Regions from separate parts of the Rhizobium sp. BK591 genome, predicted to be linked through region 1. Evidence: riboswitches for the same ligand, from Rfam matches in the RefSeq annotation. Region 1 holds a riboswitch; the other holds the start of a gene.
The links. A riboswitch is a leader RNA that binds a small molecule or an ion and turns the genes downstream of it on or off. The one in region 1 is predicted to bind S-adenosylmethionine.
Positions count from the first base shown of each region.

Region 2: another riboswitch for S-adenosylmethionine. It lies ahead of FHX10_RS20520 (O-succinylhomoserine sulfhydrylase); the one in region 1 lies ahead of metA (homoserine O-succinyltransferase).

Region 1 is NZ_JACIAZ010000005.1:320,365-325,610, reverse strand. It holds gene FHX10_RS23550 (DUF5666 domain-containing protein) at 1-490, shown strand, start outside; gene FHX10_RS23545 (ABC transporter ATP-binding protein/permease) at 564-2,453, opposite strand; SAM riboswitch at 2,568-2,645, shown strand; gene metA (homoserine O-succinyltransferase) at 2,694-3,617, shown strand; gene FHX10_RS23535 (aldose epimerase family protein) at 3,844-4,866, shown strand; gene FHX10_RS23530 (GntR family transcriptional regulator) at 4,997-5,246, shown strand, end outside.
Region 2 is NZ_JACIAZ010000004.1:477,798-483,043, forward strand. It holds gene FHX10_RS20505 (Hsp33 family molecular chaperone) at 1-225, shown strand, start outside; gene FHX10_RS20510 (hypothetical protein) at 406-945, shown strand; gene apaG (Co2+/Mg2+ efflux protein ApaG) at 1,081-1,473, opposite strand; gene FHX10_RS20520 (O-succinylhomoserine sulfhydrylase) at 1,740-2,924, opposite strand; SAM riboswitch at 2,967-3,045, opposite strand; gene FHX10_RS20525 (2'-deoxycytidine 5'-triphosphate deaminase) at 3,119-4,213, shown strand; tRNA gene FHX10_RS20530 (tRNA-Gly) at 4,273-4,346, shown strand; gene FHX10_RS35210 (helix-turn-helix domain-containing protein) at 4,399-4,782, opposite strand; gene FHX10_RS20535 (hypothetical protein) at 4,724-5,246, opposite strand, start outside.

The sequences.
Region 1 (5,246 bases):
TCAACTCGTTGTCAAGACGCGCGAAGGCAGCGATGCGACGATCACGCTGAAAGCCGGCTGGAAAGTCGGCGGTATCCGGAAAGCCTCGGTCGAGGATATCAAGCCCGGCGATTTCGTTGGCGTTGCCTCGCTTCCGAAGGGCAACGGCCCGGATGGGGCGATCGAAGTGCTGATCTTTCCGGCGTCGATGAAAGGGACCGGCGAGGGGAACCGTCCCTGGGATGCGCAGCCGAACAGCCAGATGACCAACGCGACCGTCAGCAACGCCGTCAAATCCGTCGAAGGCCACACGATCACGCTGACCTATCAGGGCAAGGAAAAGACCATCACGATCGCCGATGCGACACCGATCGTGACACTGGCGCCGGCGACCAAGGATGATTTGAAGACTGGCGCCGGGGTTATCGTCACCGGCGAGAAGGCGGCTGACGGCAGTATCTCGGCCAGCCAGGTGGCTGTCGGCCTCAACGGCATCACGCCGCCGATGTGAGCGGCCGGCTCAAATCTTTATCTTAACGCATTCCGTTATGCCAAAACCGCTCCACACTTTGGGGCGGCACGGATCAAAGCGCCGGCGCGGGCACGGCGGCAGCGCCTGCACTGGCGCTGCCGCCGGTCTGGGCGACAGGCGGTTCCTCGGATCTTGACGGCAACGCCTGCAGATGCAGCACGCGCGGCTTCAGCACCTCGAGATAGGCTTCGGAGCGGCCGATATAGATCATGCCGGTTTCGGGCAGAGTGGTGAGCAGTTTGGCCATGGTTTCCTGCCATTCCGGCTCCATGCCTTCCAGCACCTCGTCGAAAATGATCCAGCGCGGGCGTACGAGCAGCAGGCGGGCGAAGCCGATCGCCTTCTGCTCGTCGCTGTCGAGCAGCTTGTCCCAGCGGGCGCGGGTATCGAGCCTGGCGATCAGCGAATGCAGGCCGGCTTTCTCGAGGGAAGCCTCGACGGCGGCTTTCTCGTAGGCATCAGGACTTTCGGGAAAGGCCAGCGCCTCGCGCAGTGTGCCGCCGGGAACATAGGCGATCTGCGGCACGAACAGCATGTCGTCGACCGGCGGCAGCCCCATCGTGCCGCTGCCGCACGGCCAGAGGCCGGCCATCGCCTGGAACAGCAGCTTGCGATTGACGCTGTGATCGCCGTTGATCATGACTTTTTCGCCGGCCTTGATCACGACATTGGTTTCACGCAGGCGGAAACCGCCGCATTCGTCGATGTCTTCGCCGATCTTGGCGACGATCACCACATCCTTCAGTGTCAGCGTATCGGGCGCGGTGCTTTCATAGGCGATGCTGTCCTTCAGGTCGAAGTCCTCGTCCATGTCGAGCAGCGCCTGACGGAAATCGGTGACGCGCATCAGCGTGGCGCGCCATTCGGCGATCGGGCCGAAATTGGCGACGTACCAGCGCAATGCCGTGTTGACCTGATTGAAGGCGCCGACGGACATCATCAGCTGGCCAAGGGTGAGGCCGCCGGAGAAATAGGCGGGGGCGGCGACGATGATCGGGATGACGATCACCAGCCAGCCGTAGCCGGCCGAAACCCAGGTGAGGTTGGTATTGGCCATGGCGAGCCGCTTGACGACCCTCAGTACCGAGCTGATATCGGTGTTGATGCGCCGACGCTCGTTTTCCTCGCCTCGGGCGACGGTGATCGCCGGCATGTTCTCATTGGCATGCATCAGCGTGAAGCGAAGCTCGGCTTCCTTCGAGAACCGGTCGGCATTGAGCTTCACCAGCTTGCGGCCGACGACCTGGCTCAGCACCGAGGCGGAAGCGGCATAGAAGATCGCCGCCCAGACCATGTAGCCCGGAATGGAGAAGCTATGGCCGCTGATGCGGAAGATGAAGCCGCTCGAAAGCTCCCAGAGCACGCCGATGAAGCTCACCAGAAGAATGGTCGACTGCAGCAGGCCGAGAACGAGCCCTGTCGTGCTTTCGGCGAGATTGCGGGAATCCTCGTGCAGGCGCTGGTCCGGATTGACGCCGATCAGGCCACTGGAAGCAAGCCGCAGCGCCCGCTTGCGCTTCAGCCATTGGTCGACGAGATCACGCGACAGACCTTCGCGCATATAGAGCGCGGTCATCTGGTTCAGCCACGCCTGCAGCACGTTGAGCAGCAGCAGCGTGCCGGCGATCATCGCGAAGATTTCAAGCTGGTGGAAGAATTCGCCGAGGTCGCGGCGCTCCAGCGAGTCGTAGAACGGAGCATTCCATTCATTGAGGATGACTTGGCCGTAGGACGTCACCAAGATGACGAGAATCAGCACGGTCGCCAGAAACAGCACCTTGCCACGCACTTCCGAATTCCAGAATGCTGAGAACATCACCCCGAGGCGATATGTCAGGCTGAGATCATACCCTACCCTATCCTGCCTCCGGATTCCCGGCCTCCTCTCGATCTTATCTGCCATTACACTTTTCCACACCGCCCATGCCCCCATTATTAACATGGTGGCGTTACCGGTCTATCAACAGATTCTATCAGTCATTAAAGTGTGATGATGCTTGCATGGGCCGTGCCTGCATGCTTTCGCCATTGATTCGCGGTCCGACTGGGGCTAATTAAAGTGCTCCGTGGTGATTTGGCCGGCCGGCTTGCAGCCACGTTAAAAAAGTCGCTAAAGGGCCGCGTGCGGACCGGTAGCGATTTTTTTCGCCGCCGGTTTTTTGTTTTTGATCGAGTGACCGCAATGCCCATCAAGATCCCCGATACGTTGCCCGCCTTCGAAACCCTGGTTCAGGAAGGTGTGCGGGTGATGACCGAGACGATGGCGATCCGTCAGGATATCCGTCCGTTGCAGATCGGGCTGCTCAATCTCATGCCGAACAAGATCAAGACCGAGCTGCAAATGGCCCGCCTCGTCGGCGCCTCGCCGCTGCAGGTGGAGCTGTCGCTGATCCGCATCGGAGGCCACAAGGCGAAGAATACCTCCGAAGACCATCTGCTTTCCTTCTATCAGACCTGGGAAGAGGTGAAGCAGCGCAAGTTCGACGGCTTCATCATCACCGGGGCGCCGATCGAGCTTTTGCCCTATGAGGACGTCACCTATTGGGCGGAAATGCAGCAGATCCTCGACTGGACGGAAACGAATGTCCATTCGACGATGAACGTGTGCTGGGGCGCGATGGCTGCGATCTATCATTTCCACGGCGTTCCGAAATACGAGTTGAAGGAGAAGGCCTTCGGGGTTTATCGCCACCGGAACCTGAAGCCTTCCTCCATCTATCTCAACGGCTTTTCCGACAATTTCGAAGTGCCGGTGTCGCGCTGGACCGAAGTGCGCCGCGCCGATATCGAGAAATCCGAAGATCTGGAGATCCTGATGGAATCAGCCGAGATGGGCGTGTGCCTCGTGCACGAGAAGAAGGGCCGGCGGCTCTACATGTTCAACCATGTCGAATATGATTCCACCTCGCTCTCCGACGAGTATTTCCGTGACGTCGATGCCGGCGTGCCGATCAAGATGCCGCACAACTACTTCCCGCATAACGATCCGGCGCTTGCGCCGCAGAATCGCTGGCGCAGCCATGCGCATTTGCTGTTCGGCAACTGGATCAACGAAATCTACCAGACGACGCCCTATGACGTGGAAGAGATCGGCATGGACCTCTGAGGGCACCATCGCGCCTTGAGCCGATGCCGCATCGCTGCTGCAGCATTTCTTTCTACTCCGCCCGGTTGCGGTTTGGAACAAATGCGGGCAGGTTCCGGTCCGGAACGCCACAGCGCCCGCGCGTCTTTGTCAGCCGTGCAAGGACGCTGCAACAGTTTGAATCGCTGAAATTCCTAAATCGATTTCGATGAGGAATAGGCAGCCGGGATAGAATGGACGGTCGATGATGTCGGATAAGTTGAAGCGGGATGTTTTCGGGCAGACGAAGGCGGGCGAGACCGTCTATCGCGTCGAGATCAAGGGCGGCGGGCTGACGGCCAAGATTATGACCTGGGGTGCGGTCATCCAGGATCTGCGCCTTGAGGGACATGACGCTCCGCTGCAGCTCGGCTTTGACGATTTCGACAGCTATCCCCTTTATTCGGCCTACTTCGGCGCGACCCCCGGCCGCTGCGCCAACCGTGTCGGCGGCGGCAAATTCACGCTTGACGAAAAGGACCATCAGCTCGAGCTGAACGAAAATGGCGTGACGCATCTGCATGGCGGCAGCGACAATATTGCCAAACGCAACTGGACGATCGTCGAGCACGACGTCGACCGCGTGGTGCTGAAGATCGTCGATCCCGATGGCCGCGCCGGCTATCCCGGCAATTGCACCATCCAGGCGACTTTCCGGGTGCATGGCAATGGCGAACTGTCGATCACCTACGAATCGACCAGCGACCAGCCGACGCTCGCCAATGTCTGCCAGCACGCCTATTTCAATCTCGACGGCCGCGAAGATGCGCTTGGCCACGATATCATGATTGCTGCCGATCACTATCTGCCGACGGACGAGAGGCAGGTGCCGACCGGCGAGATCCGTTCCGTCGAGGGCACGGAGTTCGATTTCCGCGAGATGGCGCCGATGAAGCGTTTCGTCGGCAGCGAACAAGTGTTGTACGATCATAATTTCTGCCTGTCCGCCGAGCGCACCGCCAAGCGGAGCGTCGCGCTTGCCCGCAGCCTCTATTCCGGGGTGTCGCTGGAAGTGCGCAGCACCGAGCCGGGCGTGCAGTTCTATGCCGGCTTCAAGCTTAATACCGAGGCGCTCGGCATCGGCGGGCGCAAATATGGTCCATTCGCCGGGTTCTGCCTCGAGACGCAGGTCTGGCCGGATGCCATCAATCACCAAGGTTTTCCGAATGCCGTCCTGCGTCCCGGCGAGGTGCTTCGCCAGGAGACGGATTATATCTTCACCAAGAACTGAGTTTCTGCGCACGCACGGCTGTCAAATTTGATTGCTATGAAACCCTTGCCGGTCCACCGGTGAGGGTTTTTTCTTTCTATGCTCGATTCCGTCTTGCCGATTGGTTCTAGATAGGTTCTATTGTGCGCCCATGGATAGAACCAGTCTGATAGCGGAACTGAAGAACCGCGGCCTGCGTGACGAGGCGCTGACCGGGCCGCTCTACAAGCGGCTGGCGCAGACGCTGACCGGTCTCATTCAGGAAGGATTGCTGAAGCCCGGCACTGCGCTGCCGGGCGAGCGCGACCTTGCCGAGGCACTGAAGCTCGGACGCGTCACCGTGCGCACCGCCTATCGCGATCTGATGGCTTCAGGGGCGCTGGAATCGCGCCACGGAAGCG
Region 2 (5,246 bases), on a different contig from region 1:
CGGCTGCTGTTCCGCCTGTTCCATGAGCGCGGCGTCCGCGTCTACGAACCGCGCGCCGTCTTCGACCGCTGCAGCTGCTCGCGGGAGAAGATCAAGGGCGTGCTGAAGGGCTTTTCGGCCGAGGAGATCGAAGCCAGCCAGGAAAACGGCGAGATCGCCGTGACCTGCGAATTCTGCTCGACCACCTACCGCTTCGAGCCGGCCGAGCTTCAGCCAGCGGAGTAGGCACGGTTAAGGACACGCACAGCGAACAATAAAAGATTAGCGATGATGCAGCACGGTGACTCGACTTTGCGTAGTCACTGTGCACCTATTCTGTTTCTTGGTTGTGGCCTAAGAAAGCGGGATGGGGCGTTGATGCGACTTTTGTTTTTTGTACTCGCACTCATAGCTGCGATGCCCCGAATGAGCTTGGCTGATGACGAGACAGTCCCATGGAAAGAGGTCGGGGGCTGGAGCGTGGCTGTCGACCCGACTTTAGACAATGGCTGTTTTGTTCTGACTTCCTTTGATGACTACACCATTTTTCGTCTTGGCTTCAATTTCCGCAAAAAGGACAACCCTCTTTACATTCTGCTCGGAAATCCAAACTGGAAATCCTTGGAGAAAGGTAAGCATTATCCCATCGAATTCTCGTTCGACCAGTCTAAACGGACGGCTGATGCGAGAGGTCTGGATCTCCCCGGCTTCAAATCATTATGGATTGATTTCAATGATCCCGACTTGATTGAAGAGTTCGCTGGTAAACTGAGTTTCCGCGCCAGCCTTAGAGGAAAGCAGATTGTTGCCCTCGGTTTGAAAGATTCCGCCAGGGCAGCGGATGAGTTGCTCGCCTGCCAAAAGGCGGTAAACGATGCCGTCGCAAAACATCCGGCGCCGCCACAATCAAAAGATCCGTTCGAAGCAAAGCCAGGCACCCAGGCATTGGATCCTTTTGACCTTTAGTAGATTGATGACTGGGCAAGGCCGAGGATCTACGACCGAGGGTACGGCGTCCATGTTGGTACTGACTGGAAGGCTGCAGCCGGCCGGATCCACGCGCAGTGCTTGCACTGACGAAACGACCGCGAACCTACGCTCTCAATTGAGCACGCGCAGCAGCCCAGGCGAATCCAGCGAGAAGGCGGGGATTTCGACATCGAACATCTCGCCTTCGTCCGTTTCCATCTGGTAATGGCCGAACATCAGCCCGGAGGGGGTGTCGAGCGGGCAGCCGGAGGAATATTCGTAGGTGTCGCCGGGGCTGAGCCGTGGCTGTTCGCCGACGACGCCCGGGCCCGTCACTTCGTCCACCAGTCCGTTCTGGTCGGTGATATTCCAGTAACGGTTGACCAGGCGAACGGCTACGCCGGAATTGTTGCTGATGACAATCCGGTAACCCCAAACATAGCGGTCGTCATCCGGATCGGATTGCTCCTCCAGATAGAATGGTTCGACCACAACTTCGATATCTCTTGTGAGGGCGCGATACATGCCTTGCACCTTAGTCAAGATATGTTACCCGTATCTTATAAGAGGCCCTGTCCGTCAAGAAACGGAACGTTGATCGTCACTGAAACAGTCATGATCGAAGGGTTTTTCGATCGTTAAGCCTAATTGTCAGTGTTAATTCCAGTTCGGAACGCCGGCACGGCCGTAGTTGTTCCCCCGGCCGAACTCCAGTGAGATCCGGCGAGCCGAACCCCAGTGAGATCCGGCGAGCCGAACCCCGAGTGAGGTCCGGCTGCCATTGTCGTCGATCAGGCCGAAACCTTGGCAAGCGCCCGCGCGAAATCCTCGATCAGATCGTCGGTATCCTCGATGCCGGCCGAAAGCCGCACCGTGCCCGGAGAAATGCCGAGTTCGGCGCGCGCCTCCTCCGTCAGGTTCTTGTGCGTCGTCGTTGCCGGATGGGTGATCAGGCTCTTGCTGTCGCCGAGATTGTTGGAGATCTTGACGATCTCCAACGCGTTCTGCAGGGCAAAGGCCGCTTCCTTGCCGCCCTTGAGCTCGAAGGCGACCAGCGTCGAGCCGCCGGTCATCTGCTTGGCGATGATATCGGCCTGCGGATGGTCCTTGCGGCCGGGATAGATCACCTTGGCGACCTTGCCCTGCTCGGCGAGGAAATCGGCGATCTTTGCCGCATTCTGCGTCTGCTGGCGCACGCGCAGCGGCAGCGTCTCGATGCCCTTCAGCAAAGTCCAGGCATTGAACGGCGACATGGCCGGGCCGGTATGGCGGAAATAGTCGTGCAGGTTCTCGTCGATCCATTCCTTGTCGGCAAGCACGACGCCGCCGAGGCAGCGGCCCTGGCCGTCAATATGCTTGGTGGCGGAATAGACGACGATATGGGCGCCGAGCTCCAGCGGCTTCTGGAACAGCGGCGTGGCGAAGACGTTGTCGACGACGACCTTGGCGCCGATCTGGTTGGCGAGCTTGGCCACGCCTGCGATATCGATCACTTCGAGCGTCGGGTTGGTCGGGCTTTCCAGGAAGAACACCTTGGTCTTCGGCGTGATCGCCTTTTCCCAGTTGGCCAGATCCCGGCCGTCGATCAGCGTGCAGTCGATGCCGTATTTCGGCGCCAGCGTCTCGACCACCCAGCGGCAGGAGCCGAACAGGGCGCGCGCGGCGACGATATGATCGCCGGCCTTCAGCTGGCAGAGGATCGCCGCGGTGACGGCCGCCATGCCGGAAGCGGTGGCGCGGGCATCCTCCGCGCCTTCGAGCATGCACATGCGCTTTTCGAACATGTCGTTGGTGGGGCTGCCGTAGCGGGCGTAGATGAAGCCCTCCGTCTCGCCCTTGAAGCGGGCTTCGGCCGCTTCCGAGGTCTCATAGACGAAACCCTGCGTGAGATAGATTGCCTCGGACGTTTCGCCATATTGCGAACGCAGCGTGCCGCCGTGAACGAGTTGGGTTGCGGGGCGCCAGGACTTGCTCATGCCATCACCTTCACATAACAAAAAAACCGGTCGCAAAAGCAGACCGGTTTCAACCCGGTCTTTTTAGCCACTTGTTTAACGTGGCTGCAAGCCGACCGGCCAAATCACCACGGGATAATTCTGCAATACTGCTGTTAGCTGCTTGCGTCAATTCCCCGAGTTTGGTTTTGTCGGCGGCAAATGATGGATGAGGCATGATGGCTCGTGAAACGGGAATTCTGGCGGATCGCGCGATCTCCGCGCTGTTCGAAACGGAGCGTCTGATCTCCGAACGGGAGCTGGACCGCGACCAGATCCAGCCGGCAAGTCTCGACCTGCGCTTGGGCGCCAAGGCCTTTCGCGTTCGCGCCAGCTTCATGCCCGGCCCCTCGCATCTGGTGTCGGACAAGCTCGACCGGCTGAGCCTGCATGTGATCGACCTTTCCGAGGGCGCGGTGCTCGAGACCGGCTGCGTCTACATCGTGCCGCTGATGGAGAGCCTGGCGCTGCCGGCCGACATGTCGGCCTCGGCCAACCCGAAGAGCTCGACCGGCAGGCTCGATATCTTCACCCGCGTCATCACCGATTACGCCCAGGAATTCGACAAGATCCCGGCCGGTTATTCCGGCCCGCTCTATCTCGAAATCAGCCCGCGCACCTTCCCGATCGTGGTGCGCCGCGGCTCGCGCCTGTCGCAGATCCGCTTCCGCGTTGGCCATTCCCTGCTCGGCGAGCCGGAACTCTTGAAGCTGCATGAAAGCGAGACGCTGGTCGCCAGCAAGCGGCCGAACGTATCGGGCGGCGGCATCGCGCTGTCGATCGATCTGGCCGGCGACAAGGACGGCCTGATCGGCTATCGCGGCAAACATCACACCGCCGTTGTCGATGTCGACAAGAAGGCCCAGCATGACATCTATGATTTCTGGGAGCCGCTCTACAGCCGCGGCCGCAACGAGCTGATCCTCGATCCCGACGAGTTCTATATCCTCGTCTCGCGCGAGGCCGTGCATGTGCCGCCGGATTATGCTGCCGAGATGACCCCCTTCGATCCGCTGGTCGGCGAATTCCGCGTCCATTATGCCGGCTTCTTCGATCCGGGCTTCGGCCATGCGCCCGCCGGCGGGCGCGGCAGCCGCGCCGTGCTCGAAGTACGCAGCCACGAAGTGCCCTTCATCCTCGAAGACGGCCAGATCGTCGGCCGCCTCGTCTACGAACACATGCAGGAAAAGCCCGCAAGCCTCTACGGCTCCGGCCTCGGCTCGAACTACCAGGCCCAGGGCCTCAAGCTCTCGAAGCACTTCCGCATCTGAGCCTTCCCGGCGGCCACGACTTGACAGCGGCCCCTATCTGTTGGAAATCTCGCTTCATCGCGGGTGTAGCTCAATGGTAGAGCAGCAGCTTCCCAAGCTGAATACGAGGGTTCGATTCCCTTCACCCGCTCCAGCTACATCCATCCCACCGTCATCGATAGAAATGCGAAGACCCAGAAGTCGGCTTAGAGCCTGCCTCGCCTTATATCGGCTGCTGCGGAGCGAGATGAGACGACCTCAGATTTCCGCCTGAGGGTTTCCCGAGGACTTTCCCCGTAAACGGACCCGTACAGCGCAGAAAAACGGCCGGCGTGCAAGAATCCCCACTTCAGGCAGATATCCCGGATGCTCTGTTGGTTCGACCGATCCAGAAGGTCCAATCGAGCGGCGCGTAGTCGTAGAGTTCTCAAGTAACTTGCTGGTGTAGCTTCCTTGAAGGTCCGGAAGCCGTTTTCCAAGGTGCGAACTGAGACGTTGGCAGATTGAGCGATCATCGAGATGGTGATCGGCTTAGCGATATTCGCCTGCATGAAATCTATAGCCCGACGAACGTGCCGTGGAGCGGGCATAAACGGACTCCGTTCCAGTCGCTGAGAGTAACGATGGGGTATCAATCGAATGAGCAAATGAGTGAGTGCTTGATTGAGATTGACCATTGCTATCGGCGAATGAAGCAAGATGGCGTGCTCCAAGCATACCATCCATTATAGTCTCGACGAGATTCTTGATGAGATGTGCGGAGGCGCTTGATCCATCAACGAGGGGGGACAGGTCTAACGATCCGACAAGAGGGGCTTCAAACAGCTCCCCGAACGCTTGGCAGATCTGGCCCCAATGTAAAAAGAGTTTCTGCGATCGATGGAGCGTTCCCCGCACGAGGAAGCGATCCGCCTCGCGGCTTTGCCCAAGTAGCATCTGGCCCGGTGACGCTGTTGTCGTGGTTTGCCGTCGCGTCATGCCGGAAATGCCGTCTCGCGGCACATGGATGGTAAGCCATTCCGGTGTGTCCGAGGTAGCCCAAAGGTTCCACTCT